3 regions of the Paenarthrobacter sp. YAF11_1 genome follow, and region 1 is predicted to be linked to each of the others. Evidence: riboswitches for the same ligand, from Rfam matches in the RefSeq annotation. Region 1 holds a riboswitch; each other region holds the start of a gene.
What was found. Region 1 has a riboswitch for thiamine pyrophosphate ahead of thiC (phosphomethylpyrimidine synthase ThiC). Riboswitches for the same ligand answer to the same signal wherever they lie in the genome.
Positions count from the first base shown of each region.

Region 1 (6,534 bases):
AGGTCAGCCAGGGGACCGTCCGCTGTGACATCAAGCTGGTGGTACTCGGTGGCGTCAGCGACTGTTGCCAGTGCCGCCCGGCCGGCATCATCAGCCGTGCCGGAAGCCGCGTTGAACGCGCCCGCAACCCGCTCCCGCCATTGTTCCGGAGACCAGGGGTCCGAGCCCGCACCCACCAGCCGTAATCCGGGAGCCCTGCCGGAAGCCAGCAGTCCAGCCAGTCCGGGAAGCAGGAGCCTTCCTGTCAGGTCCCCGGAGGCGCCGAGGATGAGCAACGTTTTTACAGTTGTTTTGCTGGTCACTGTGCCAGCATGCCATCTTGCAGGTGCGACTTGGTACCCTAGATAGTCGAGTCCCCTAGTCGATTCAGATTTGTTGGGTTGAGACATGTTTGCTGGGGGCAATCGTCAAGACTCTGGTGTGCCGCATTGGCCGCCATTCGCAGACCATCGAAAGAAGTGCACGGCGCGTGTTCAATTCACTCTCTGACCGGTTGACAGCAACCTTCAAGAACCTTCGTGGCAAGGGCCGCCTCACCGAGGCTGATGTTGATGCCACAGTCCGGGAGATCCGCCGCGCCCTGCTGGACGCGGATGTTGCAGTATCCGTGGTCCGTGAATTCACCGGCCGCGTGCGCGAACGTGCCTTGGGCGCCGAGGTTTCGGGCGCGTTGAACCCGAGCCAGCAGATCGTCAAGATCGTCAACGAGGAACTCAAAGAGATCCTCGGTGGCGAGACCCGCCGGATCCGCTTGGCCAAGAACGGCCCCACCATCATCATGCTTGCCGGACTCCAGGGTGCAGGCAAGACCACCCTTGCCGGCAAGCTGTCCAAGTGGCTCAAGGCCCAAGGACACAGCCCCATGCTGGTTGCCTGCGATCTTCAGCGGCCCAACGCCGTCACGCAGCTCCAAGTGGTGGGCCAACGCGCCGGCGTCCCGGTGTTCGCTCCGCACCCTGGTGCCACCTCCGAGCTCGAGCACCCGGCCGGTGACCCCGTAGCCGTCGCGAAGGCCGGCGTTGAGGAAGCGCGCCAGAAGCTCCACGACGTCGTGATAGTTGATACCGCCGGCCGCCTTGGCGTCGACGCCGAGATGATGGACCAGGCCCGCCGGATCCGCCAGGCCATCATCCCCAACGAAGTCCTCTTCGTGATCGACTCCATGATCGGCCAGGACGCCGTCAACACGGCGATGGCATTCGATGAAGGCGTCAACTTCACGGGCATCGTGCTGTCCAAGCTCGACGGCGACGCCCGCGGTGGTGCGGCGTTATCGGTTGCGTCCGTGACCGGCAAGCCGGTGATGTTCGCCTCCACCGGTGAAGGCCTGGATGACTTCGAGCTCTTCCACCCGGACCGCATGGCTTCGCGCATCCTGGACATGGGTGACGTCCTTACCTTGATCGAACAGGCTGAGAAGGCCTGGGACAAGGACGAAGCTGCCCGGATGGCGAAGAAGTTCGCCGACCAGGAAGACTTCACCCTGGACGACTTCCTCGCCCAGATGCAGCAGATCCGCAACATGGGCTCCATGAAGAAGATGCTCATGATGATGCCGGGTGCGCAGAACATCCGTCAGCAGCTGGAGAACTTCGATGAGAAGGAGATCGACCGCGTCGAAGCAATCGTCCGGTCCATGACGCCGCACGAACGCGTCGCTCCGAAGATCATCAACGGCTCACGCCGCGCCCGTATCGCCAAGGGTTCGGGTGTCCACGTGTCCGAGGTCAACGGCCTGCTGGAGCGCTTTGCCCAGGCCCAGAAGATGATGAAGAAACTTGCCCAAGGCGGCGGTATGCCGGGTATGCCCGGGATGCCTGGCCTTGGCGGACCCGGCGGAGGCCGCAAGGGCGGCAAGAATGCGCCCAAGAAGAAGGCCCGTTCAGGCAACCCTGCCAAAGCAGCACAGGAACTGCGCGATGCCGAAGCCAAACGGGCGAATGCAGCCTCGGCAGCACCGTCGGGTGCCGCTTTCGGCCAGAGCGCGGCAGACTTCGACCCCTCTTCGCTCAACCTTCCCAAGGGCTTCGACAAGTTCCTCGGCAAATAGGCCGTGGCTGACATCCCCAACCGCGTCGCAGTTGGGATGTCAGGGCCGTGGAATAGGCTGAACCAATGCATAAGCAGCGCGTAGTCTTCCTTCACGGCCTGGGCAGCTTCGGTGCTGCAGCATGGCCGAAACAGCACGGCATGGCCCTCGCTTATGACGCGCTGTTCCTGCGCCGGCACGGCTTTGACCCCGCCGCAGACCCCGTGGAATCGAGCGTCGCCGCGGACGTTGCCATTGTGATCAATGCCCTGGCGGATTCGGGAGGTGGCCACGTCGTTGCGCACGAGCAAGGTGCCATCTCCGCCATGCTTGCTGCCATCGAACGTCCGGACCTGGTGTATTCGCTGAGCTTGGTTGAGCCTGCTTGTTTGTCCCTGACGGCCGAGCTTCCAGCCACAGCTTCCCACCGTGCCCTCATGGCACCGCTGTTCGATGTACGGAGCCAGCTCAACGACGCCGACTATCAACGTGAGTACTACCGCCGGGCGTTTTCTGCCGAAACGGGGGGATTGGATACTCCCGAAGCGCGCCGTTCCGCCCGCAGGCTCAGGCTTCAAGCCCCGCCCTGGGAAGCTTCGCTGCACATCGTACCCGGCGTCCCCACGTTGGTTCTCACCGGTGGGTGGGAACCCCTGTACGAAGAAATCGCCGGCTATCTCCAGGAAACCGGCGCCCTCCGCCGTGTTGCTGCGGGAGGACACCGGCCCCAGGATTCAGTGGACGGCGATCACATCATCCGCTCGTTTGTTGGCGACGTCGGACGGGCCATGTCAGTTCAGGCTTCCTGAGCCGGCCTCAACCGTGCCTGGGCTGCCGGGTACCTGAAGTTCCGGCAAATAGACCTTTCCGCCCGATGCCAGGAATTCCTGGCTCTTTCCGCGCATGCCACTGTACATTTCCGCTATGGCCGTCTGCGCCTCTTCTGATCCGTATTCGTCACGGATGTCCTGGCTGATGCGCATCGAACAGAACTTGGGGCCGCACATGGAACAGAAATGGGCGGTCTTGGCCGGTTCGGCCGGCAGCGTTTCGTCATGGAAGGCTTCCGATGTCACAGGGTCCAACGAGAGGGCAAACTGGTCCCGCCAACGGAATTCGAACCTGGCCTTTGACAGGGCATCGTCACGCTCATGGGCCCCCGGATGGCCCTTGGCGAGGTCGGCGGCGTGGGCTGCGATCTTGTACGTGATGACACCGGTCTTGACGTCGTCCTTATTGGGAAGACCCAAATGTTCCTTGGGGGTCACGTAGCAGAGCATGGCAGTGCCGTACCTGGCGATCTCGGCGGCGCCGATGGCTGAGGTGATGTGGTCATAGCCAGGAGCGACATCGGTGACCAAGGGCCCCAAGGTGTAGAAGGGGGCTCCTTTGCACAGTTCCTGCTGGCGTTCCACATTTTCCCGCACCAGGTGGAACGGCACGTGGCCAGGTCCTTCCACCATCACCTGCACATCGAACTCCCACGCCCGCTGTGTCAGTTCGGCGAGTGTATCCAACTCGGCGAACTGGGCTGCGTCGTTGGCATCGGCGGTTGCGCCCGGGCGCAGGCCGTCGCCCAGCGAGAAGGCGACGTCGTACTGGGCGAAGATTTCGCAGAGCTCGTCAAAATGCGTGTAGAGGAAGTTTTCCTGATGGTGCGCCAGGCACCAACCCGCCATGATCGACCCGCCACGGGAGACAATTCCCGTGACCCGGTTGGCGGTCAGCGGCACATATCGCAGAAGCACGCCGGCGTGGATGGTCATGTAGTCCACGCCCTGCTCACATTGCTCGATCACAGTGTCCCGGAATATCTCCCATGTCAGCTTGTTCGCCTCGCCGTTGACCTTCTCCAGCGCCTGGTAGATGGGGACCGTCCCGATGGGGACCGGGGAGTTGCGGATGATCCACTCCCGGGTGGTGTGGATGTCGTCGCCAGTGGAGAGATCCATGACGGTATCGGCACCCCACTGAGTGGCCCACTGCAGTTTGTCCACCTCCTCCGCGATGGAGCTCGTCACGGCTGAGTTGCCGATGTTGGCGTTGATCTTCACCAGGAATGCCTTGCCGATGATCATCGGCTCTGACTCGGGATGGTTGATGTTGTTGGGAATGATCGCCCGTCCTGCGGCGACTTCGCTGCGGACCAGCTCAACGTCGCAGCCCTCCCGCAACGCGACGAACTGCATCTCCGGAGTCACCGTGCCCTGCTTGGCATAGTGCATCTGCGTGACGGTTTTACCTTCGACGGCGCGGCGGGGCACCGGTTGAGTGCCCTTCCACTCTGCTGATGCTTCGCCGCGCCGAACCGCAGACTTGCCGTCGTCCAGCAGGTTTCGTTCCCGTCCGCGGTAAGCCACGGTGTCACAGCGGGCTTCGATCCATGAAGAGCGGAAAGGCTCAAGCCCTACAACGGGATCGCTGCCGGGACCCGCCGTGCGGTACACCTGGAACGCCGGGTTTGCTTTGCCGTTGGGGGAGGGCTCCAAAGCGATCTCCGTGACGGGCACCCGGATCCCGTGGTCCGGGTCCTCAAGGTAGGCCAATGAATGGGATTTCAGCGATTGCGTCACGGATTCCGGTGTCTTTGCGCTGGAGTCGGCCCGGTTTTGGGCAGGGCTGTGCTGTGTTTTGGTGGTGCTCAAAGGATTACTCACTTCCTTCGCCGGCATTACCCGGACAGGTTCAACGGTCGCAGACTGCATCAGTCCGATCTCAGCCCCTGCAGGGGCCCCCGTGTGGTCGTAGACGAAGCTACCACAGCTCCCCGGAGGCTCCCAGTCACATGGAGTCCGGGGTTGCAGCAACCTGAACTCCCTTGGACTTGCGGACTAGGCTTTTTCCATGGCCAAGATCATCGAATTCACCGGACCCGTGCTCGTGTCACGGAACGACCAGCGCCATGGGATGTGGTCCGTGGACGGCACCTTGACGTTTGTGCGCCCCACGAAGGCACCGGACTGCGTTCTAGATGGCTGGGTCCTCCCGGGCTTCGTTGATGCCCACTGCCACATCGGTTTGGGAGTGGGCGGCGCTGTTGACGAGCGGACCACCCTTGCCCAAGCCCAGGCTGACCTCAACGCAGGGACTCTGCTGATCCGGGACGCCGGATCACCCAGTGACACCCGTTGGGTCCAGCAACGTTCGGACGTGCCCCGGCTGATCCGGGCCGGAAGGCATATTGCCCGGAGCCGGCGCTACCTCCGCGGTTTGGGGCATGAAATCGAACCGGAACAACTCGTGGAGACCGTTCGGAAGGAAGCCCGGGATGGAGACGGGTGGGTCAAGTTGGTGGGGGACTGGATTGACCGTGGCGTGGGTGACCTCGCTGCCTCCTTCCCCGCGAAAGTCGTCAAGGACGCCATCTCTGCCGCCCACGATGAAGGTGCCAGGGTGACGGCCCACTGCTTTGCCGAAGACACAGTGGACGACATGCTGGATTCCGACATCGACTGCATTGAACACGCGACCGGCCTGCTGCCACGACACATTCCGCGTTTGGTGGAACAGTCCGTGCCGATCGTTCCTACCTTGGTCAATATCGCGACCTTCCCGGACATCGCTGCCCAGGCTGCTCCGAAGTTTCCTGTCTATGCGGACCACATGGTGCGGCTTTGGGAGCGGCGGCGTGAGCGTGTGCTGGAGGCCTTTGAGGCCGGGGTGGCCATCTACACGGGCACAGACGCCGGAAGCGTGATCAAGCACGGCAGGATCGCCGAGGAAATGAAGGAATTGCACGACGCCGGCCTGCCGCCGGCGGCGGTCGTGGACGCCGCGGCGTGGCGTGCCCGGGAGTGGCTGGGAGCCGAAGGCATCAGCGAAGGGGCGAGTGCCGACGTCGTGCTGTGTTCCGAGGATCCCAGGATCCGGCTCGAGACTGTTTCCAACCTCAAGCACATCGTTCTTCGGGGTTCCTTGGTCCGTTAGGAATAAATTGAAGCTTCAAGTAATTTAGAGAAGTAGGAACGGTGCTGATGAGCGGCACCTCGAACTCGGGAGCTTCACATGACCACACCACTCAGCCAGGATCTTCTGCCTGCCGAACTGACCATGGGCACTGTCATGCTCAAGGTCGGCGACATGACGGTCATGAGCGACTACTATCAGCGGGCCCTTGGCCTTGACGTCGTGGCCGAGCAGGATGGTGGGCTTTACTTGGGGCGCGTCGGAAAGCCCGTGGTGCACCTTGCTCCGGCCTCAGGGCTCCAGATTCCAGGCCGCGGGGAGGCCGGCCTGTTCCACACGGCCATTCTTTTCCACGATCAGCCTTCACTGGCTGCCACCATCGCCACCGCCGCCGAGTACGAGCCCCGCGCGTTTGCGGGCAGTGCCGACCACCTGGTCAGCGAAGCGTTCTACTTTACCGATCCTGAAGGCAATGGGATTGAGCTCTACTGCGACAAGCCGCGTGAACTCTGGCAGTGGGACGGCAAGAATGTGGTGATGGACAATGTTGCCTTGCCTCCGCAGCGATTCCTCCAGCAGCACCTGAGTGAAGCGGCGGT
Region 1 covers NZ_JBFRDF010000001.1:27,127-33,660, reverse strand. Annotated here, with positions in the region: gene AB4Y77_RS00200 (glucose-6-phosphate dehydrogenase) at 1-302, opposite strand, end outside; gene ffh (signal recognition particle protein) at 470-2,050, shown strand; gene AB4Y77_RS00190 (alpha/beta fold hydrolase) at 2,116-2,838, shown strand; gene thiC (phosphomethylpyrimidine synthase ThiC) at 2,821-4,674, opposite strand; TPP riboswitch at 4,670-4,777, opposite strand; gene AB4Y77_RS00180 (amidohydrolase family protein) at 4,874-5,956, shown strand; gene AB4Y77_RS00175 (VOC family protein) at 6,035-6,534, shown strand, end outside.

Region 2 (6,534 bases), 410 kb from region 1:
CACGATTCCGAGTGTGCCAACGCCGGCCGCCGCCAAGTACAAGAGGGCTGGAGAACCAAGTCCACCGGCGCCTATGACGAGCACTTTGGCATTCTTAAGCCTGCGTTGGCCCAGAGCACCGATTTCGGGAATGATGAGATGCCGGGAGTATCGCTCCACCTCGGCCGGCGTGAGTTCGGCGGCCGGTTCAACAAGGGGCGGCAGGACAGCGGGCGCAGCGGGGCGGGCAGCAACAATTGAGGCCATACCCCAATGTATGCCTGCCGATGCCGCCCGGTCATATTACCCACCGGTAGAGTGGTCATAACTGCAAAGGAAAGGCGGCAGACTGTGGCTGACGGCACAAGGGCACACGATGGGGCACCGGCCAAGCAGGAACGGGCTGTTTCAACGCGTTCACCAAGGTTGCCGCGCGACGAGCGCCGGGCGCAGCTGCTGAATGCGGCGTTGGAAGTCTTTGTCTCCAACGGTTTCCACGGCGCGGCCATGGACGAAATCGCCGAGGCCGCCCACGTCAGCAAACCGGTGCTGTACCAGCACTTTCCGTCCAAGCGCGAGCTCTATATGGCCCTTTTGGACAGCCACCTTGCCACGCTGACTGAGCTGATGCTCAGCGCCCTGAACTCCACCTCGGACAACAAGGAACGCGTGAAGGCCGTCATGCGGGCCTACTACCGGTTCATCGCTGATGACGACCAAGCCCACCGGCTCGTCTTCGAATCGGACCTCATCAACGATCCCGATGTCAGTTCCCGTTTGGAGACCTTCAACAAAACGTTCGCTGATGCGGTGGCCCATGTCATTGCCGAGGACACCAAGCTGCCTCCCCTGGAGGCGCAGCTCCTGGGCCGGGGCCTGGCCGGAATGGCGCAGGTCAGCGCACGCTACTGGCTTGAAACGGACGGAAACCTTGACCTCGATGTGGCCAGTGATCTGATCTATCGTTTAGCTTGGCGCGGAATCAGTCGATTCCCCAAAGAGTCCTAGGCTACAAATAGAGGACTGACTTAATACTTGATTGGCTTGGAGGCCTTGCTGTGGAAGTAAAGATCGGCATTCAGAACGTTGGCCGTGAAATCGTGCTCGAATCCGCTTTGGATGCAGACGCGGTGGCCAAGATCGTGGCAGAGGCCGTGTCCAAGGGCTCGGAATTGCGCCTGACCGACGAGAAGGGCCGCCAGATCATTGTTCCCGGCAGTGTCCTGGGCTACGTGGAGATCGGAGCAGAGGAAGTCCGCCGCGTCGGTTTCGGTGCCCTCTAGGCCCTCCCCTTAACGCAGTCCGCAAAGGAGTCTTCATGCTTTCACTCGTCGTGGTGGTTCTGGCCACCGTAGCCACTGGTTTCATCGTGTGGGCCAACGACAAGAGGCACGGCAAGTACGGCATCGCTTTGCCGGCCGGCGTGTCGGTGGCTGTGGGCACCCTGAGCTGGATTGCGTTCATCAGTGCCGGTCTGGGCTACCAGCCCGGGGCAACCTGGATTCCGTGGGTCTTGCCCATTGTTGTGGGAACTGCCGCCGCCGCAGCGGTGGTGGTGTTCCTGGGCCGGACCCGCACCCGGCACGATACTGCGGCGCTCACCAAGGCACTGAGGCTCTAACAGCAACAAGGACAAAACGACAGTGACCGTCGCCCTCGGGCGACGGTCACTGTCGTTTAACTCCTTGCCACCATGGTCCGGGGTCAGATGCGTTCAAGCTTCCGGATACCGCTCCGGCTGGGCGGATGCACCCAGCCCGGCCGCGGCCTCACTCACGGAGGACGCAGCGGCGATGTCGCGCTGGGTGACTTTCCCGCCTGCGTCATGGGACACGTACCGGAGGTGGACCCTGTTGTAGCGCCATTCCAGATCGGGATGGTGGTTTTGCTGTTCGGCAATCTGTCCGATCGCTGCAATAAGCGCCAGAGCTTCGGCCGCCGTCGGGGTTTTATAGACGGTAACCAGGCCGTCCTGGTCCTTCCAGTCGGGAAGTTCCCGGAGGGCAGCTTCGACATCCGCCCGGGTCAGGTGGTCTTGGTTCCCCGCCACTGCTGCTCCTTCTCCCGAAGACACTGCCGGACGCCTAGAGGAACTCTGCCCGGCCTTCCATGGCCGACGACGCCAAAGCGTGCTCACGCCGCGGAATCCGTCCTGCCTGCTTGGCCAGCCTACCGGCGATCACGGCGTGTTTGAAGGCCTCACCCATCTGCACCGGGTTCTGTGCGCGGGTTACAGCGGTGGCCAGAAGCACGGCGTCGCAGCCCAATTCCATGGCGAGGGCGGCATCGGAGGCGGTCCCTATTCCTGCGTCGAGCACCACGGGGACTGAGGCACGGGACACGATGAGTTCAATGTTGTGCGGGTTCAGGATGCCCAGGCCGGTTCCGATCGGCGAGCCGAGGGGCATCACAGCGGTGGCACCCAGGTTTTCGAGGCGCAAAGCCAGGACGGGATCATCATTGGTGTAGGCAAAGACCTTGAATCCACGGTTCACCAGCTGTTCCGTTGCTTCGACGAGTTCCACAGCGTCTGGAAGGAGGGTGTGTTCGTCGGCGATGACTTCCAACTTCACCCAGTCCGTTTCCAGTGCCTCGCGTGCCAGTTCTGCGGTCATCACGGCATCCTTGGCGGTGAAGCAACCGGCGGTGTTGGGCAACACTCGGATGCCGTGGTCCACCAGGAGCTGGAAGAGTGATCCTGTTTCAGCGGGTGAGTAGCGCCGCATGGCTACTGTGGTGAGCTCAGTTCCGGATGCCAGGAGCGCTGCGCCCAGGCCGTCCAGGCTCGGCGCACCTCCCGTCCCCATGATCAAGCGGGAGCCGAAGTGGACGCCGTCGATCTCCAGTGCGTCAGTATGGACCTCTGTGTTTGCTGTCGTCATGATGTCAGCCTCCTTGGACTGCGGTAACAAGTTCGAGTTCGTCTCCGTCGGCGAGCGCCGTTGCGGACCATTGGCTGCGCGGCACCACTTCGGAATTACGGGCGACGGCGACACCAAGCTTGCCGCCGTCGGCTGCCTGTCCGCGGTGGTCCAGGACGCGGCCGGTGACGGCTGTGACCAAGGTGCTGACTGAAGCGTCCTCCGGCACTGCGTGATCGGATCCGTTGAGTTTGATGTTCATGCTGTTTCCTTGCTGGGAGCGTGTGCCGGCGTGAGCGCCCGCGCTGTCGATGGAGTGGCCGTGAAGCGGTCCGGGCGGAATGGGGCCCACCGGGGGTCTGACGAGCCGTTGATCAGCCCGCCCACGATCCGCGCGGCCGCGGGCGTCAGGAGGACGCCATGCCGGAAGAATCCTGTGGCGATCACCAGGCCATCAACATCCCCGCTGGAACCGGCGACCCGTCCAAGCAGCGGGGCGTTGTCCGGGGTGCCGGGGCGGGCCCGGGCCGTCGCTTCGAGCAGTTCAAGTTCCGCCACCGCGGGGACTAATGCTTGGGCGTCCCGCAGCAACTGGTAGACGCCCCCGGCTGAGACCGCGTTGTGGGATGAGGACAGTCCGTCCTCGCGTTGGGTGGCCCCGATGACTACCGTGCCGTCGTCCCTGGGCACGATGTAGACGGGCACTCCGCGGACCATCCCTCGGACGGTGGAAGTGAGCAGGGGCCGGAGGTGTTCAGGCACCCGAAGCCTGAGGATGTCGCCATACACGGGCCGCACGGGAAGGCTGAGCCCGTCCGGCAGCCCCTCAAGGCCTGCCGCCCCCAGTCCGTTGGCGACCACCGTTTCTGTGGAGTGGACAGCGGCACCGGACGTGAGTTCCACGCCGGAGACCCGCCCTCGGTCCCACAGCAAGCGGAGCGCCGTCGAGGCCACGGCAAACCCGTCCCCAGCCCCCGAAACCCAGCTGGAGTCGCCGGCCGTGTGGCGTCCCAATCCTGACAGCAGGCATGCCGCGAGCTTCCGGGGATCAACCTGGTGATCGGCGGGAATATCGAAGGCACTGGAAATTTGGGGGCTGAGGAGGGGTTCGCGGTCCCGGGCGTCGCGCAACGACAGCGGCTCAACCCCGAGGCCTGCTGCGAGCTGCACCGCACGGAGGTCTGCCAGCGCCCTGCGGTCCGCGGCGTCGGCACCCACGGCGATTGTCGGCGTCGTGCGGTATCCGGTGTCTTCTCCTCCGCGGGTCAGGCTTGCGGCGAAGGACGGCCAAAGCCGTGACGATTCCAGCATCAGCTCAAGGAGGTCTTCCTCCTGGTAATGCAATTCACTCACGGGGGCGAGCATTCCGGCGGCAGCGAATGTGGCTCCGGCAGCCGGTGCGGGATCGATCACCACCACTGAGCGGCCAAGTCGGCGTGCTTCGCTGGCGATGCCCAGACCGATGATGCCGCCACCAATGACAGCCACATCGGCATGCATGGAGGTTTGGCGGGGATCTGCCATTCCGGTTTCCTTCCCTACGCCGGTACTAGCCGGATCAGGTCAAGCGGTCGGCGCTGAAGCCCTCTCAGCCGGACAGTCATATAGCGAACGTCGCGGCTCCCGCAGTACGTGCCCAGTTTAGAGGAACTACTCTGGTTTCCATGACCCCGACTGATGCCCTCGCCACCGCCCGCCTGTATCTGTGCACTGATGCCCGGAAACGGCAGGGCGATTTTGAAGACTTTGTGGACGCTGCCTTTGAGGGCGGGGTGGACATCATCCAGCTGCGCGACAAGACCCTGGAAGCAGCCGAGGAATTGGAGCTGTTGGCGGTCCTGCAAGGAGTTGCGCAACGTCATGGACGGCTCTGGGCTGTCAACGATCGCGCCGATGTTGCCAGCGTTTCCGGGGCTCCGGTGTTTCACATCGGGCAAAAGGACCTGCCGTTGACGGTGGCTCGGACGTTGCTTCCGGAGCCCGTAACGATCGGCCTCTCCACCCACTCCCCCGAGCAGGTAAATGCCGCCATCGCAGCATCACCAGGACAGGGAGGCCTGGACTATTTCTGTGTAGGCCCCGTCTGGGCAACGCCCACCAAACCCGGCCGGGAAGCCGTGGGCCTGGACCTGGTCACATATGCCGCAGAAGCGAGCAAGCGTGCAGATGAGACCACCGGCGGTGCCGTAAACCTGCCCTGGTTCGCCATTGGCGGGATCGATCTCAGCAATGTGGAGCAGGTACTGGCTGCCGGAGCCAGCCGGATTGTGGTGGTCCGCGCCATCACTGAAGCTGCGGATCCGACGACGGCGGCCAAGTCGCTGCTGGAAGCGCTGGACACCGTCTGAGCCTGGCCGCTTAAAGCCTTTCGGACATAAGCCCGGCCAAGCCGCTATGCAGTCAGGCCCAGGGCCGTCATCCGGCGTGAGTGCCGCTCGGCGAGCTCGCCCGTCAGTCTCTTGACTGCGGCGCGGGCATCTCCACCGCTTTTCAGTGTTGGCCCCAACTGTGGATGCTCCATGCCCACCCTCTGCGCCTGCGTCAGCGCTTCCCCCACCAGCCGGCGGCCCCACAACGCCAGTCGCGAGGCGAGTCGAGGGTCATCGGCCAAGGCCCGCCGCAGCAGGACCCGAAGTACCTCGGTTGCTTGGTCGGGAGAGGCAACCCGGTCCACGAACTGCTGTGTTGTTGGATCCAGGAAGGCAGCGACAGCCCGGTAGAAGTCCGAGGAGACGGTGTCGATGACGTATGCCTTCATCACGGATTCGAACCAGTCCCCGGGCTTGGTGCGTTCATGGAAGTGATCGAAGGAACGCTGGAACGGCAGCATGGCTTCCTCGGGATCGAGGCCCATTTCCGCGAGCCGATCGCTCAGCAGCGCGAAGTTTCCGTACGCGCCGACGGCAATTTTTGCCAGCACCGACCGGTCATGGAGCGTGGGGGCGTATCGGGAATCGAACGAAAGCCGGCCGAAAGCCGACAACTCGCCGTAGGCCATGGCACCCAGCAGTTCCGCGGCGAGTTGTCTGGCAGAAGGTGCCACGTCCCGGGAAGTGCCCATGATCCAAGACTATCCCCGGCTTTCCACATCCCGCCCGCGGAGATTTGCTGATTGCCGCGCTGGTCCTACTAGGCTGATTGGAAGTGAGTTGACCGCCAGGCCTGCCGCAGGCCGCGTGTCCTCCTCCTCGCACCCACTCCCCTGAAGGATGTTCCATGAGTAACCCGAGCTACCCGCCCGCGCCCCACAACGGGAACGGCGCTCCACCAGTACCCCCTGCACCCGGTGCTTTCGGCAACCAGTACCAAGGCGGGCAGCAGACCTACCAGCCGGGCCCGGGTTCCAGCCCTTATGGCGCTCCCGGAATGGGCACTCCGGCCAAGTCCTTCATGGTCACCTGGATCCTGTCATTGCTTCTGGGTGGCCTCGGTGTCGACCGTTTTTACCTGGGAAAGATCGGCACCGGCATTGCCAAGCTGCTCACTGCGGGCGGACTCGGCATCTGGTCCATCGTGGACCTCATCATCACGCTGACCGGCAACGCGCGGGATAAGGAAGGCCGCCCGCTGCTGGGTTATCCCGAAAACAAGAAGAAGGCCTGGATCATCACGATCGTCGTATGGTTCGCCGGCCTGGTGGTTGGAATCGTGTCCACGGTGCTGTCCCTGACGCTGGTGGCTGCTGCGGTCCAAG
Region 2 covers NZ_JBFRDF010000001.1:437,876-444,409, forward strand. Annotated here, with positions in the region: gene moeB (molybdopterin-synthase adenylyltransferase MoeB) at 1-246, opposite strand, end outside; gene AB4Y77_RS02140 (TetR/AcrR family transcriptional regulator) at 253-987, shown strand; gene AB4Y77_RS02145 (DUF3107 domain-containing protein) at 1,038-1,262, shown strand; gene AB4Y77_RS02150 (hypothetical protein) at 1,298-1,600, shown strand; gene AB4Y77_RS02155 (4a-hydroxytetrahydrobiopterin dehydratase) at 1,694-2,029, opposite strand; gene AB4Y77_RS02160 (thiazole synthase) at 2,064-2,861, opposite strand; gene thiS (sulfur carrier protein ThiS) at 2,866-3,102, opposite strand; gene thiO (glycine oxidase ThiO) at 3,099-4,364, opposite strand; TPP riboswitch at 4,359-4,477, opposite strand; gene thiE (thiamine phosphate synthase) at 4,505-5,188, shown strand; gene AB4Y77_RS02180 (ferritin-like fold-containing protein) at 5,233-5,901, opposite strand; gene AB4Y77_RS02185 (TM2 domain-containing protein) at 6,057-6,534, shown strand, end outside.
Region 2: linked by a shared signal. The riboswitch ahead of thiO (glycine oxidase ThiO) and the one ahead of thiC (phosphomethylpyrimidine synthase ThiC) in region 1 are both predicted to bind thiamine pyrophosphate.

Region 3 (6,534 bases), on a different contig from region 1:
AGGACGAAGCGGTGCGGCAGCTTGGCCTTCTGCGCCAGCGCATCGGCCAGGTCAGTCGGGTCCGTGCAGGTCATCAGCAGGATCGCCGGCAACGCGATCGCCAAACCGCGCAACATGAAACCCAGCCCCAGCTCAAGGGAACCTTCGCTGATGGACCAGAGTCCGACGTCGAGCAGTACAGCGCCGCTGTCCGCCGCCACGATCGCAGTGCTCCAGCCACCGATCGCGGCCGCGATGATCAGCGGCCAAGCGCGCTGCCACAGAAGCCTGAGCGTAAGCCCGGCGAGCGGAAACAACGCCAGCTCCGCAACCAGCGCCGCGGACGCCGATACCCAGTCGATGGACAGGGCCAGCACCAGGGAAATCAGGAAAACGGACACGAACTTTGCCAAGGGGTTGGCTCGGGTCAGCAGGGCATGATTCCCGCGGAGATTCAACGCATCCCTCATGCTGCACCCGCTTCCTGATGCGTGGCTTCACCATGCTGGACCGGACCGAGCCGAAGCTCCGTTCCGCCGAGCACTGCGCTGAATTCCTGGTCATGGGTCACGGAGACCACAGCCGTTCCGGCGTCCAACAACTCTGAAAGGAACGACGCCAGCTCGGCCCACGTATTGGCGTCCTGACCGAACGTGGGCTCGTCGAGCACCAGGACTTTGGGGTGCGCGGCCAGCACGGTGGCCACCGAAAGCCGCCGCTTCTCGCCGCCGGAAAGGGTGTAGGGGTTGGCATCCACCAAATGCGTAAGCCGCAGCCGCTCCAACAGTTCGTCGACGCGTTCTTCGCCGCGGCCCACATGCCTGGGCCCAAACATGAGCTCGTCCAGGACCTTGCCCGTGACGAACTGGTGCTCCGGTTCCTGGAACACCGTACCGATCCGTGAAATCAGCTGGTCTGCTTTCCACTTGAACGGGTCAATGCCGGCCCCTTCGGAAAGCTCGACGGCGGCACTCACCGTGCCGTCCACCGGCGCAAGAAGGCCGGCCAACGTGAGCGCAAACGTGGACTTTCCGGCGCCGTTGGCTCCAGTGATGGTCAATGCTTGGCCGGCCCGGACCTGCGCGGTGATTCCCGTTTGCACTGGGACCGGCGGGAAGGTCTTGAAGCCCTTGCGCCGCGGCTTCTCCCGGGAAACTGCGAGGTCCTGGGCTGCAAGGAGCAGTTGGGCGCTGTGGGGTTGGCTGCGCCGTTCGCGGGTGGCCGGAACGTACCCAGGCACCCAAACGCCGGCAGCCATCAACATGGTGCGGGCTTCGGACAGGACCTTGTCAGGCGGGCCGTCCAAGAGGACCCCGGCCTTTGCCCCTCCCGTTCCCGTTCCCGTTCCCGTTCCCGCCGCCAGGGAACCCGGCTGCAGGACCACGATCCGGTCCACCAGGTCTTTCCAGACGGACACGCGGTGCTCCACCACCACCAGCGTTGCGCCGGTCTTGTCGAGGCAGCGCTTCACCGCGTCACGCACCTCCAAAACGCCTGCCGGATCCAGGTTGGCGGTCGGTTCGTCCAACAGGATCAGGCCCGGCCGCATCGCCAGGATGCCCGCCAGTGCAAGGCGCTGCTTCTGCCCTCCGGAGAGTGCCGCCGTTGGGTGGTCCAACGCCACACCGCCGCCGGCAGCGGTACGCAACCCGACGTCGTCGAGCGCTTCATGGACGCGGGACCAGATCTCGTCCCGCGGCACAGCAAGGTTCTCGGCACCAAAGGCCACGTCGTCGCCAACCCGCGACAAGACCACCTGCGTTTCCGGGTCCTGCTGCATCAGCCCGGCGCGGCCCCGCTGCTCCCGGGGCGCCACGCCGTCGATCAGCAGCGAACCTGACTCGTCCGAGTCGTCTTCCTCATCGCCCAACACGCCGGCAAGGGCGTGCAGCAGCGTTGATTTGCCGGCACCGGAAGGTCCCAAAAGGAGAACCCGCTCGCCCGGTTCAATCCGGAGGTCCAACCCATGAATGGCCGGAGTGGACCGGCCGGCATGCCGCCAACCCCAGCCCTCGGCGGAGATGGCGGCAGGCCGTACCGGGCTGCTGTTGTTGCTGCCGCTCTGCGTGGCGGGCATCAGCTGAAGACGGGCTCCGACGCGGCCTTGCGCGATGCAAAGGAGCTCAGCACGCCGGTTTTCGCCAAGCCACGGGTGGCAATCCAGGACAGTGCGCCGGCGATGATGGCACCCGAGATGGTGGTGAAAGTGATGTACGCCAGCTTGTCCACGGCCTCATAGGCGATGTTCCAGCCCCACGGGAGGAAGGAGTCGTTCAGGCCGCAGAAGAGGCCCGCACCGGCACCCGCGAGGAGGGCCGTGGGCAGGTTGAACTTCTTGTACCGGAACGCGGCGAAGATGAGCTCTGCGCCCAAACCCTGCAGGACTCCGGAGATCAGGACGGTGGTGCCGTACTGGGAACCCATGATGAGCTCACCGGTGGCCGCGACGGCTTCACAGAACAACGCTGCGCCCGGCTTGCGGATAATGAGCATGCCCAGTACAGCGGGGATCATCCAGCCACCGGCAATCAGGCCGGTGAGCGGCGGATACGTCGCGTTCATGGGGATGGAAACCAGCGCGGCACCCTGGGACCAGGCCCAGAAGATCACGCCGCCTGCGATGGCGATAAGAGCCGCCACAACGATGTCTACAACACGCCAGTTGTAACTGGCCTTCTTCACGTTTACCGTGGTCATTTTTCTGCCTCCTGAGGTTACAGGAGGGGAAAGTGCTCCCCGGATTTCCAACCGGCCTGCGCCGCCCGGATCCGGACACTCTGAGAAGCTCGACTCCCTTGCGCCGGTACTAACCGGATCAGGTTCGAGGGTCTGCGGCTGTCCGCACTCTCAGCGCCCTCGCGTCTCCTGCATCTCTGCAAGGTCCGACGGCGGCGCTCCCCTGTCGTTATCAAATCTGCCCTGATGGGCTGGTTCAGTTTACACCTGCGCGTGTTGCGGGCGCTGGTCCGTGGCCGGCAGGTGGTCACAATCGGACGTTGAGAGGTCCGCTCTACACCCTTCGCGCCGGTCTTGGCATGCACACCAGGCCCCACAACAAAACCCCCTGCGTTGCGAGGCCCCCTCTACACCCTTCGCGCCGGTCTTGGCATGCACACCAGGCCCCACAACAAGACCCCCTGCGATGCGAGGCCCCCTCTACACCCTTCGCGCCGGTCTTGGCATGCACACCAGGCCCCACAACAAGACCCCCTGCGTTGCGAGGTCCGCTCTACACCCTTCGCGCCGGTCTTGGCATGCACACCAGGCCCCACAACACCCCCCTGCGATGCGGGGCCCGCTCTGCGCCCTTCGCGCCGGTCTTGGCATGCACACCAGGCCCCACAACAAAACCCCTTGCGTTGCGAGGTCCGCTCTACACCCTTCGCGCCGGTTTTGGCATGCACACCAGGCCCCACAACGAGACCTGAGAGAATGATCCAGCAGACTCGACCGCGGCAAAGGGGCACTTTTCATGAACAATCCACCCAGTCAGGATCACACTGTCGGCGAGGGCACCATATCCGAGCCACGGCTCGCTGCCAGTGTCATCCTGCTCCGTGATTCCCCGGGCGGGCTCGAGGCGTTCGTCCAGCACCGGGTCAGCACCATGGACTTCGCTGCCGGAATGGTGGTCTTCCCGGGCGGCCGGGTGGATGCTGCGGACGCGTCCGGCTGGGACTACCCAGCGGATCTGCTTCAACGCCACGCTGCCGCCTGGAGTTCGAGTTCCATCGGCACCGGCACCGACTCCGACTCGGGTGCCGGCACCAACTCAGCGCAGGCCGAAACCAAGGCAGGCACGGTCCTCACCGCCGCCATCCGCGAAGTCCAGGAGGAGTCGGGGCTCAGCATCAGCGCCGCGGACGTCCGACCTTGGGCCAACTGGATCACACCCACTGACATGCCGAAGCGCTTTGACACCTACTTCTACCTTGCAAAACCCTCCCCTGGAGCCGAGCCCCGGCATCAAACCACGGAGGCCTGGCAATCGTTGTGGATGCCGGTGGAAGGAATTCTGGAGGCGGAGGCGGCCGGGACGCTGAAGCTGATGCCGCCCACCTACTACCTGCTCAAGGAAATCGCCGAATTTGAGACCGTGGACGCTGTCTGGTCGGCGGAACACGCGGTCGTTCCAGTGTTGGCCCCGGTGGGGTCCTTGGCAGCGTTCCTGAAGGAGCGCGAAAGCCGACGCTGACACTTGAGTTCGCCCATGGACGGCTAGGCTGGAGGGATGAACCTCTTCTTCAAGCTGCTGGGTACCGGAGTGAGCCTCGGAGCGGGCTTCGTCGGCACCAAACTCGTCAACAAAGGGTGGGAAAAGGCCACTGGCAACAAACCACCCCTGGGCAACGACGACATGGAAACGAGCTTGCGTTCAGCACTGACTTTTGCGCTGATCTCAGCCTTCGTCAGCACCTTGATTCAGGTGTTGGCCAGCCGTGGCACACAGCGTGCCATTGCACGTTTCGCCAAGACCCACGACATCGTCTAGCCTCAACCACAGACAACAACGCGGGGTCGCTTTACCTCCACCTGATGGAATGAACACCAGTGGACGCACGGCGGCCCCGCGTTTGCTGTGACTGGGACTTTTAGCGGTCGTTCCGGGGTTCTTGCCCGGCAGCCGCCCGTTGAACAACGGCCTCGAGTTCGTCCTTGGTGAGCATTTCGCGGTGGCCGTGCTTGGTGCGGTAGGCGGAGCGACCCACCATGTGGGCGGACACAGGTGCTGTCAGCAACTGGAAAATCCACGCCACCAGCAGAACAGGCCATACCCACCACGTCCGCATTTGAAGGCCAATCGCAGCAAGCATGAGGAACAGTCCCAGCACTTGGGGCTTGGTGGCTGCGTGCATGCGGCTCATGAGGTCCGGGAATCGCAGCAAACCGATCGCAGCGCCGAGGGACATCAAAGCACCCACCACCAGGAACACTGCAGTGACAGCGTCGATCACGACATCCACGCCGTTGGCATCAGGACTCATTGTTCTGTTCCCTCCGTTCAGCAACGAACCGTGCAACGGTCACCGATCCGATGAATCCGATCACCGCGAGGGCTACCAGCAGCATCAGGTTGTTGAGGTGCCTGTTCATCGCCATGTCGATCGCCAGTGCAGCACCCAGGATGGCCAGCAAGACGTCTGATGCCAGCACGCGGTCCAGCAGGGAAGGGCCGATGGCGATGCGGACAATCGCGCCCGCGGCAGCCAGGCTGAGGATCACCGCTGTGACCACGAGGATCATTTCCTTCATCGAGCTGCCCCTTCCATTCCCGGTCGTACTTCGGCTTTGAGGGCTTCCACTTCTTCGGGCGTGCCCATGATCCGGATCAGCCGCGCTTCAATGGTCTGGACTTCCTCGCGAATCTTGTCGATGTCCGCTTCTTCGTAGATATTGAGCGCGTGCAGATACAGCGTGGACGTCGACCGGTCCACTTCCACCACCAGCGAGCCCGGAATCAGCGAGATGACGTGCCCCGTAGCGGTCACCATCAGGTCCGAGTGGCTGCGCAAGGGAACGGCGACGACGGCGCTGCGCACCTTGGGCCCCTTGACCACGGCCAGGAACAACACCAGGAAGCTCGCTGCCACCACTTTGGCGAGGAACATCAGGGCGAAGGGAATGGCGCGCAGGATATTGAACCTGCCGCTCAGTTCCACCGGTGGAAGGTAGAACAGCTTGGCTACCAGCACGGCGATCAGCGCGCCAAACAGCAGGTTTCCTGGACTGAAATCCCGCCACAGTGCGCCCCAGACAATGACCAACCAAATGAGCAGTGGCAGCTCGGTGCGGAACGAAATGGGCTTACGGCTCATTTGGCATCACCCGTCTGCATTTCCTCGGCCGGCCCCAGCGGTGGCACCTCGACCGAGTCGCCCAGAACCGAGTGGATATACGCCGAACGGTCCAACATGATCCCTGCGGAACCGTCCGCGACTTGGAAGAGCGGACCGGCGAAGACCGTCAGCGCGACACCGAAAACTACCAAACCCGCCGTCGAACCGACCATGGTCCGCGGCAAGACGCCGACGTTTCCGGGAGTCTGGAGCACGGGGTCCGGATACTCAGCGTCTTCGGGCTTGCGCCAGAATGCCCTGTTCCAAACGCGGGCGATTGCAAGCAGCGTCAGTAGGCTGGTGACCACGCCACCCACCACCAGCGTGATGGCCAAGGGTGTTCCCAGCTCCACGCCGGCCTGCAAGAGACCCAGCTTTCCCAGGAAGCCTGAGAACGGCGGGATGCCTGCGAGGTTCATGGCCGGAATGAAGAACAGCAGGGCCAGCAACGGGGAAAGCTTGGCCAAGCCACCCAACCGGTCAATGGATGAACTGCCGCCCCTGCGTTCTATGAGACCTGTGACCAGGAACAGGCTGGTCTGCACTGTAATGTGGTGCGCCACGTAGAACACCGCTGCGCCCAAACCTGCAACTGAACTCATGGCCAGGCCAAACACCATGTACCCGATGTGGCTCACCAGGGTGAAGGACAAGAGACGTTTAATGTCGCTTTGGGCCAACGCACCTAATATGCCCACCACCATGGTCAGTAACGCCA
Region 3 covers NZ_JBFRDF010000004.1:82,653-89,186, reverse strand. Annotated here, with positions in the region: gene AB4Y77_RS07940 (energy-coupling factor transporter transmembrane component T family protein) at 1-449, opposite strand, end outside; gene AB4Y77_RS07935 (ABC transporter ATP-binding protein) at 446-2,056, opposite strand; gene AB4Y77_RS07930 (ECF transporter S component) at 2,056-2,676, opposite strand; TPP riboswitch at 2,754-2,890, opposite strand; gene AB4Y77_RS07925 (NUDIX hydrolase) at 3,452-4,174, shown strand; gene AB4Y77_RS07920 (DUF4235 domain-containing protein) at 4,211-4,471, shown strand; gene mnhG (monovalent cation/H(+) antiporter subunit G) at 4,572-4,964, opposite strand; gene AB4Y77_RS07910 (monovalent cation/H+ antiporter complex subunit F) at 4,954-5,232, opposite strand; gene AB4Y77_RS07905 (Na+/H+ antiporter subunit E) at 5,229-5,795, opposite strand; gene AB4Y77_RS07900 (Na+/H+ antiporter subunit D) at 5,792-6,534, opposite strand, start outside.
Region 3: linked by a shared signal. The riboswitch ahead of AB4Y77_RS07930 (ECF transporter S component) and the one ahead of thiC (phosphomethylpyrimidine synthase ThiC) in region 1 are both predicted to bind thiamine pyrophosphate.